2 regions of the Vallitalea okinawensis genome follow, and region 1 is predicted to be linked to the other one. Evidence: riboswitches for the same ligand, from Rfam matches in the RefSeq annotation. Region 1 holds a riboswitch; the other holds the start of a gene.
The links. A riboswitch is a leader RNA that binds a small molecule or an ion and turns the genes downstream of it on or off. The one in region 1 is predicted to bind lysine.

Region 1 (4,968 bases):
GCTGGAGCTTTTGCAATTGTTCTTGAATGTGTACCTATGGAACTGGCTAAGATGATATCAGATGAAATTAGTATTCCAACCATCGGTATTGGTGCTGGTGTGAGTTGTAATGGTCAAGTGTTAGTCAGTCATGATGTCTTAGGGTTATACTCTCGTATGATCCCTAAATTCGTCAAACAGTATGCCGATATGAGAACTGAGATGCAAACTGCAACAAAAGCATATGTCAATGAAGTAAAGGATAAAAAGTTTCCAGCAGAAGAACATAGCTTCCACCTCAGTGATGAGGTTATTGGGAAAATATATGGAGGAGGGGAATAAATGCAAGTTTGTCAAGAGATTAAGAAATTAAGAAATCTTTTAGATCAATATCGTTATGATGGTAAGGCTATTGGATTTGTACCAACCATGGGCTATTTGCATAAAGGTCATTTATCCCTAATTGAATCATCAGCTAAGGAAAATGATATAACAGTATTGAGTATTTATATTAACCCAACTCAATTTGGACCTAATGAGGATTTAGATCAATATCCAAGGGACTTAGAAAATGATAAGAAATTAGCCGAAGAAGCTGGAGCAGATATAATATTTATACCAGATAATGAGATGATGTATAAAACTCATCATGCCACTTTTGTCAATGTTAATGGACTTACAAATCATTTATGTGGTGCTTCTAGACCAACACATTTTGAAGGGGTAACAACCATTGTCACAAAATTATTTAATATCGTTCAACCTAATCGAGCTTATTTTGGGCAAAAAGATGCTCAACAAGCTATTGTTATTAAGCGAATGGTTGAAGATCTTAACATGCCTTTAAAAGTAGTAGTTTGTCCGATTGTTCGAGAAAAAGATGGTTTGGCAATGAGCTCTAGAAATGCTTATTTAAGCAAGGAAGAAAGAAAACAAGCTACTATTCTGTATAAAGCTTTACAGGAAGCTAAATCACGGATTGAACAAGGGCAGCGTTCTGCCACCGAGATCAGAGACTTGATGGAGCAGATGATTCAAACACAACCAGCCGCTACAATTGATTATGTTAGTATAGTAAGTGAGAAAACACTAGAAGACATAGATGTATTAGAAGGTAAAATTCTTATAGCTTTAGCAGTAAAAATGGGTAAGACACGACTTATAGATAATCTTCGATTGGAGGTAAATTAATGTTAATTGAAATGATGACAGGTAAATTACACAAAGCACGAGTAACAGATGCTAACCTTAACTATGAGGGAAGTATCACTATTGACGAAGCATTGATTGAAGCTACAGGTATTTTACCTGGGCAAAAAGTGCAGATTGTTAACAATAATAATGGAGCTCGTTTTGAAACCTATGTGATTAAAGGAGAGAGAAATAGTGGAACTATCTGCTTAAACGGGGCTGCTGCAAGACTAGCTCAAAGAGAAGATGTAGTTATTATTATTGCTTATGCGTTGATGGATCGTGAAGAAGCAAAAGAGTTAGTTCCAAAAGTTGCTTTATTAGATGAACATAATAAGATAGTTAAGCATTTTTAGATTTGCAAACTATTATGATACACATAATCATATCTAATGAAGCCTTAGTGAACTAAGTTAGATTATAAGGATGAAATTTACAGTATAAAAGTTGTTGACATTGGAGAAATGCTATGTTAAATTATTAGAGGTAAATTAAACAAAAGATACCTCATCCCAAAAGATGAGGTAGAGGTGCGATATCTATCAGTAACTGTATTGAGGCCGGAAGCCTGTGAGGTATAGTGAAAGGAGCCATCGCCGAAGCTTTAGAAACCAACATCTAGAGCTGGGTCTACATCAAACAGGTGTAGGACTGTCATCAGGTTAGATGCCCATTACCTGATGGAGAGCTATCTCATATAGGGCTAAGAAGGGATAGGTATGTCTAGTATAGATCATATACACCTAATAACTCTTGTTAGGTGTTTTTTTAATGCCTCCCGTCTGTTCATTACCTAAAAGATAGACTCAATTAAATATATAACTCGAATATAAGAGGGAGGAAATAATCATGGATTTTGGATGGTTATCATTGTTACCGCCAGTAATTGCTATTGTGCTTGCACTTGTAACTGGTGAAGTATTATTATCATTATTCGTAGCTGTTTTCATTGGAGCTACAATTTTAGTTGGGGGTAATCCATTACTTGGATTTACTGAAACCTTAAACACACATATTGTTGGGTCACTTACGGACTCTTGGAATATTTCTATATTGATTTTCTGTTTATCCATCGGTGGACTTATTGGAGTCCTCAGCAAGAATGGTGGGACAAAGGGAATTGCTAATCTTATTGTTTCAAAAGCTAAAAATAGTCGGTCAACTTTATTAGCAACTTGGGCAATGGGTCTATTGATCTTCTTTGATGATTATGCTAACTCATTAATTGTTGGTAATACCATGAGAAGTATTACTGATAAGATGGGGGTTCCACGTGAGAAATTAGCCTATATTGTTGACTCAACTGCGGCACCTGTATCCAGTATAGCATTAATCTCAACTTGGGTTGGCTTCGAGCTAGGATTAATTAATGATGGGATTCAAGAAATGTCTCTTAATTTGAGTGCTTATGATGTTTTCTTAGATACACTCCCATATCGTTTTTATAGTATTCTAGCATTAATCTTTGTAGTCATCATTATCGTATCTAGACGTGACTTCGGTCCAATGGCTAAAGCTGAAAGAAGAGCTTCTAAAATGGGAAAACTCTTAGCAGACGGTGCCACACCATTAGTGTCTGATGAAGTCTCTTCAATGGATTCGGATATTGAAAACGGTAAGTGGTACAATGCCATTATTCCTATTATTTCTGTCATTGCAATTACCTTAATAGGTCTTTTTATCAATGGTGGTGGTCTGGACGGTGCAACAGTGAAACAAGCTTTTGGTGATGCTGATGCTAGTGTTGTATTACTTTGGGCTTCTTTTGGAGGATTGATCATAGCTGCTATTATGACATTAGTACAGAGACTACTTTCAATCAAAGAGATCATGGATTCATGGATTTCGGGTGTAAAATCCATGACCATTGCAGCACTTATTCTAGTATTAGCATGGTCATTAGGTGGTGTTAATGGAGAGTTAGGAACCGCTGAGTTTATAGTGGATCTTTCTCAACAAATTAACTTACCAGGATTTTTATTACCAATTATGATGTTTATTATCCCATGTATCGTTGCATTTTCAACAGGGTCATCATGGGGAGCTAATTCTATCGTTATGCCATTAGCCATACCTTTAGCTGTTCAAATTGGTGGACCAGAATTCCTAGTACCTGTTATCGGAGCTGTTTTAACAGGAGCTGTATTTGGTGATCATTGTTCACCAGTATCGGATACAACAATCATGTCATCTATGGCTAGTGCATGTGATCATATAGCACATGTCAAGACACAGACGCCTTATGCTTTAGTTGTTGCAGGTGTAGCCATTATTGTAGGATTCGTACCAGCTGGTTTTGGCTTAAATCCTTTTGTATCTTTATTCTTAGGCGTTTGCGCACTGATCGCTATTGTAATGTTATTTGGTGTAAAAGCCACTGATGAAAGTAAATCTACAAATAAGATTCGAGCATAATAGATTGAATTACCCAGCCTAGATCTCTTATAGATAGGCTGGGTTATTTTATATCATCATTTAATTCATTTTGACTATGTGAATATGACTCGAACTATAGTATAATCGAGAAGAATAAATAATACGAGGAGTGAAGACATGAGAATTGTAGTTCTAGGTGACTTTCATATGGACAAACATGATCAAAACACAACAGCTCAAATGATTGAAGATATCAACTCGGTGAAACCTGATTTAGTCATACCTTTAGGCGACTTTGGAACAAACAAAAACATAGGGTTAGTAGAGGGATTGAAAGAAGCTTTCCAACATTTATCTCATTTAAAATCTCCCATTAGACCCATTATAGGTAACCATGATCTCCATTTTGAAATGGGAAATTATATGATTGAAAAAGGAACATTTGCTAAGGCTTTTATGGAGACATTCAATCTTAGTTCCACTTACGATGTTTTAGAGTTTCCTTCCTATAGATTATTCTTTGTTTGCAATGATAAAATGCCAGAAGATATAGAATGCTTATGTGTCCAAGAATGTTATATTTCAGAAGAACAGTTGAGTTGGATCGAGGAAAAACTAATGGAACGACCCGGTATACCATGTCTATTTTTTTCTCATGCACCTATCGCCACTACTGGACTAAGGGATATACCTGAAGTTCATATTCGTTCAACCAATGCTTATCTTAACCAAAATTTTAATCCATTTAAATTAATGGAGTTAGTTAAAAATTATCCTGAAATTACTATGTGGTTCTCGGCTCATTACCATCTAGGTCACGATCATCAGGATGCTTATAGTAAAAGGAATGGTACACACTTCTTTACAACCGGAGTACATAGTCATCATACACGTGACGGTAATCGCCATAGCCGTGTAATTGATATACTAGATGATGCAATAATGGTATCTACATTGGATCATGTTAAGAGAGGGGTAAAAGAAGAGCCGGATTGGTTGATGAATAAATCCATTACTAATCTTATAGGTTCTCAACCCGAAATTCAAACACGAGTGAAACAGAATCTGAAGCTGCCATCAAGCAAAGAAGCAACGTTCATAGCTCATTGTAGATTAGGGGATGATCGATTAATAGAGGATGGTATGATGTCTTTTATAGATGACCGTTATTTACTGTTGACTGAGAAGGGATATCTATGGGATAGCAATATGGAGCATGGTTGTTTGATGGGGAGTTATCATGTAGGAAAAACATTGGATGCTGCTTGTGCCACAGAGGAATATATCATTAAAGCCCAATCAGGTAACTTAAGCTTTGCAAAAAGTAGAGATCCGAGAAAATATGTTAGAGATGTGAAAGCTGATTCTTTCGTTCATGTGAAGTCTCCAGGAAAGATAAGTGCTATACACGCCTTAACGGTT
Region 2 (4,968 bases), on a different contig from region 1:
ATTTACATACTTTATTGTTAACATATTCTTTTACTTCATACCTTAATAGACAAAAAACTTCCTAATTATAGGAAGTTTAGATGACTCTTTTAATGCGTACTTGCTTAATCAAATTACTATCCATTGAATATACTTCAAGAAGATAATTATCAATTTGTAACTCGTACCCAGGTTGAATAGTAATATTATCAGCTTTTGCCATATTGGCTAGTATACCAGCTAAAGTATTTCCCATATCATTTCTCAAGTGAAGGTGTGCTAATTGATTGGCATCATCAATGGTTGTCCCTCCATTGAGTATAATCTCATCTTCAGTATTATTATTGTCTAGGCTGGTTAAGTACTTCTTTACCCCAAACAAAATTGCGATAGCAACGACGCCAATTAAAAAGTCTAGCATATTTGACTCTGATATAATCAGCTTACGAGCTATGGCAAATAATAATACATCAATAGCACTACCAGGTGTATGCTTGACAAGCATTTTTACAAACTCAATACCAATAATTATTTCAATAGCATGAGTCAAGAAACTTTGAAACTCTATGGTCCCCCCATTTGTAAATTGGAACGTTAAATCTTTAAGCTGTTGTACTACGGTAAAAGAAGCAAATAAAATACCAAGCAAAATAAGTACAGATAAGAAGATTTCCATATAACTTGCTACTTTGGATACTTTATCTCTTAAAAATTGTTTGCTAAGTTTACTCATCCTTGATTTTATCACATCATAACTCCTCTACATAATTTATATATTTATACTCATTTAGTATGATGATCTTCAACCCGCTTATAACGCTACCACACATTATTCTCAATGAAGAAATGGCTCATCATAACTAATTGACATTCAATTTTCAGCACATTTTACATATTTTATGATATTTTAATAAATTAACTCATCACTTTTACTAAATTAACTTTTTCCCTTATATATTACATGGATTTTAAGAAATAATCAATAACTAATTCTATGTAAGTTTTAGTCAATAGAATAACCCTCAACCATTTTGATTATTTAAAATATTATTGACATCACCTCTAGATAATGGTATCATATGCTCAACTAATTTCATAAAAATATGGTAGAGGCGCATTTTTCATGAGTAACCTATCTGATATGTACAGACATAGTTGAGGATGAGTGAAAGGGTGAAATGCCGAAGGGAAAGATGTCTGTACATCCAACTCTGGGCATATGATTAATAGTCGTATGACTGTCATCACTTATGATGGAGTGCTACCCAATATAGATGAACTTGAATAGTATTTCTATATTTATGGGCCAGCTCTGTAGCTGGTTTTTTTGTGTACTAGGGAAGTTTGAGTTCTGCTATCAAGGTATCATGCTTTCCTGCTTCACATGTAAAGTGGTTATCACTCTTAATGTTTTCTGTTATAATAGAATCAGCGGAATACACTTAAGAAATTTCATCTATACCCCTGGCATATTCATAAAATGTACATTGAATATAAGTCATTCAACTTATATCAACTAGAATGAATATTAGAGAAAAACACATAACGTAGAAAGTTGGGATCATATGAAACAAATCAATCTAGCTATTGTTGGAGCAACAGGCATGGTAGGTAGAACATTTCTTAAGATTTTAGAAGAAAGAAATTTACCGATAAAAAATTTATATCTATTTGCATCTTCCAGGTCCGCAGGAAATACTATAACGTTTAAAGACCATGAATATACTGTAGAGGAATTAACTGAAACATCCTTTGACCGAGGAATTGATATCGCATTATTTTCAGCAGGTGGTAGTACTAGCAAGAAATTTGCTCCTATCGCAGCTTCAAAAGGATGCGTTGTAGTCGATAACTCGTCTGCATGGCGTATGGTTGAAGACATCCCTCTTGTAGTACCAGAAGTTAATCCTGAAGATATTTTCAGACACAATGGTATCATCGCCAATCCAAACTGCTCTACTATTCAAGCTATGGTGGTTCTTAAGCCACTACATGACTTATTTAAGATTAAAAGAGTCGTTTATTCTACATACCAAGCCGTTTCTGGTGCAGGTGTAGCTGGTTGGAGAGACTTAGAAGAAGGTATGAAAGCACATGTAAACAATGAAGAATTTGTACCTGAAAAGTTCCAGCATCCAATAGCTTTTAACTGTTTACCTCATATTGATGTATTTATGGATAACGGTTATACTAAAGAAGAGATGAAAATGGTCCATGAGACTCGCAAAATTCTTCATGAAACAGACCTACCAATTACAGCGACATGTGTTCGAGTTCCTGTCTTTAATGGTCATAGTGAAGCCATCAATTTAGAATTTGAGAAACCATTTGATCTAAAAGAATTAAAAGAAGCTTTGATTAATGCTCCAGGTGTTGTTGTTGAAGATGAAGTTGGGAAGGCTATCTACCCATTAGTTGAAACCGCATCTGGACGTGATGAGACTTTTGTAGGTCGTATCAGACGTGATGAAAGTGTTAAAAATGGTGTCAACTTATGGGTGGTTGCTGATAATATTAGAAAAGGAGCCGCTACAAATACGATTCAAATCGCTGAAAAACTAATAGAAGAAATGAAATAAAAGCTTATTTTTGACTTTTAATAATATTAGGAGGTTAATGGAATGTCATTATTTACAGGATCAGGTGTAGCAATTGTAACACCTTTTACAGAAACAGGGGTTAATTATGAAGTGTTAGAGAAATTAATTGAATTTCATATCAGCAATCATACGGATTGCATTGTTATTTGTGGTACTACTGGTGAAGCATCTACAATGACAGACGAAGAGCAATTAGAGTGTATTCGATTTACTGTAGAGAAAGTTAATAAACGTGTTCCAGTTATAGCAGGTACTGGTTCTAACTACACAGAACATGCTTTGCATTTAACAAGGAAAGCGGAGGAAGTAGGAGCAGATGCCGCTTTAATCGTAACACCTTATTATAATAAAACCACACAAAAAGGTCTGTATGAGCATTATGCCTATATCGCAAATAATGTAAAGATTCCTATTGTCTTATATAATGTACCTAGTCGTACAGGCATTGCTATTGAACCTACTACTGCAGCTCAACTTGCTGAAATTGAAAATATCATAGCTGTTAAGGAAGCCAGTGGTAATATTTCTACTATTACTGAAATGATGGCATTATGTGGTGACAAACTTGATCTTTACTCTGGTAATGATGATCAAGTGGTACCTTTAATGTCTATAGGTGGAAAAGGTGTTATATCTGTAGCAGCTAATATTGTTCCAAGAGATCTTCATGACCTTGTACAGAAATTCATGGATGGCGATCTAGCAGGTAGTAGAAAGATGCAGTTGGATATGATGCCTTTAAACAAAGCATTATTCAGTGAAGTTAATCCAATACCAGTTAAAGAAGCAATGAATATATTAGGTATGGAAGCTGGTCCTTGCCGTCTACCTTTAACATCTATGGATGATAGCAACCGTGACAAACTCATGGGCGCTATGCAGGATTATGGACTAAAATTTTAATCACGAGGAGATTTACTTATGACAAAAATTATTATGCATGGTTGTAATGGTAAAATGGGGCAAGTGATATCCCAAGTTGCTGCTAATGACTCTGAAACAGAAATCGTAGCTGGAATTGATTTAAATACAAATACTGCACTTTCTTACCCAGTATTTGATTCTTTGGAGAACTGTACTGTAGATGCAGATGTAATTATTGATTTCTCCATCGCAGTAGCTGTTGATTCTTTATTAGATTATGTTGAGGCAACCAAAGTCCCACTCATACTTTGTACGACAGGTTTATCAAAAGAGCAGATGGACCGAGTTTATCAAATCAGCCAGACTGCCCCAGTATTCTTTTCTGCTAATATGTCAATCGGAGTGAACTTACTTATCGGTCTAGCTAAACAGGCTGCAAAAGTTTTAACTGGCTCTAATTTTGATATAGAAATTATTGAGAAACATCATAATCAAAAAGTTGATGCTCCTAGTGGAACTGCCCTAGCTATCGCCCACTCCATTAATGAGACCTTGGACTTTTCATATGAATATAAATTTGATCGTTCGGGTGAAAGAGAAAAGCGTCATAAAAATGAGATTGGTATTCATGCTATGCGTGGCGGAACTATTGTAGGTGAACATAGCATCCTATTTGCAGGTCAAGATGAAATTATTGAATTAAAACACAACGCATTATCAAAAGAAGTTTTTGCAGTTGGTGCAGTTCGAGCTGCTAAATTTATGCATGGTAGAAAAGAAGGTCTTTATGATATGAGTCATCTCATTCAAGAAACAAATTAATCAAGGTGGGGGTGTTGATAGAGACACCCCCTCTATTAACTTTCAAACCGCCAAAAAGACCTACCTTAACTGGTAAGCCTTAATGTGCTTATAATCTATATCCTTTTGAATTTATTTATTAATTCTCGTAGAATTTCTTGTAGTCTGCTACATTAGCATTGGTGATCACTTCAGTTCCTGTGTCCACTCTAGTCGGTACTTCTTCATTGTTCAATGATAACATCATTGTATTCACAGCCTCATACCCCATTCCATAGGGATTTTGAGCAATAATGCTATCAATGTCACCTTTATCAATGCTATCAAATAATTCCATTTGTAGGTCAAACCCAATTATTTTAATAGTTTGACCACTCATCTGAACCGCTTCTAAAACACCTAAAGTCATCAGAGCATTGGTAGCAAAAACACCATTAAGCTTATGACCTGTGCTCTCCTTCAATTTATCATCCATTACTTTCATGGCTAAAACTGAATTACTGTCTGCTTCTTTAATCCAGTCAATTTCAATTTCTGTGTCCTCTACGGCATCTTTAAATCCCTGAACTCTTTCTTGGTGAGTTTGCTGTTTGATCACACCTGTAATAAGCCCAACATGCCCTTTACCATCTAATATTTCTACGAAACGTTCACCAGCCATCTTACCTGCAAGATAATTGTCTGTGCCTATAAAGGAGAGTACCTCTGTTTGAGCGTTGGTATC

Region 2: linked by a shared signal. The riboswitch ahead of C1Y58_RS11605 (aspartate-semialdehyde dehydrogenase) and the one ahead of C1Y58_RS00185 (Na+/H+ antiporter NhaC family protein) in region 1 are both predicted to bind lysine.

The regions. Positions count from the first base shown of each region.
Region 1 is NZ_KZ672986.1:27,350-32,317, forward strand. It holds gene panB (3-methyl-2-oxobutanoate hydroxymethyltransferase) at 1-321, shown strand, start outside; gene panC (pantoate--beta-alanine ligase) at 322-1,170, shown strand; gene panD (aspartate 1-decarboxylase) at 1,170-1,526, shown strand; lysine riboswitch at 1,688-1,869, shown strand; gene C1Y58_RS00185 (Na+/H+ antiporter NhaC family protein) at 2,020-3,585, shown strand; gene C1Y58_RS00190 (metallophosphoesterase family protein) at 3,724-4,968, shown strand, end outside.
Region 2 is NZ_PQDH01000003.1:457,132-462,099, forward strand. It holds gene C1Y58_RS11600 (transporter associated domain-containing protein) at 77-727, opposite strand; lysine riboswitch at 1,079-1,251, shown strand; gene C1Y58_RS11605 (aspartate-semialdehyde dehydrogenase) at 1,545-2,558, shown strand; gene dapA (4-hydroxy-tetrahydrodipicolinate synthase) at 2,601-3,482, shown strand; gene dapB (4-hydroxy-tetrahydrodipicolinate reductase) at 3,501-4,265, shown strand; gene C1Y58_RS11620 (sugar ABC transporter substrate-binding protein) at 4,384-4,968, opposite strand, start outside.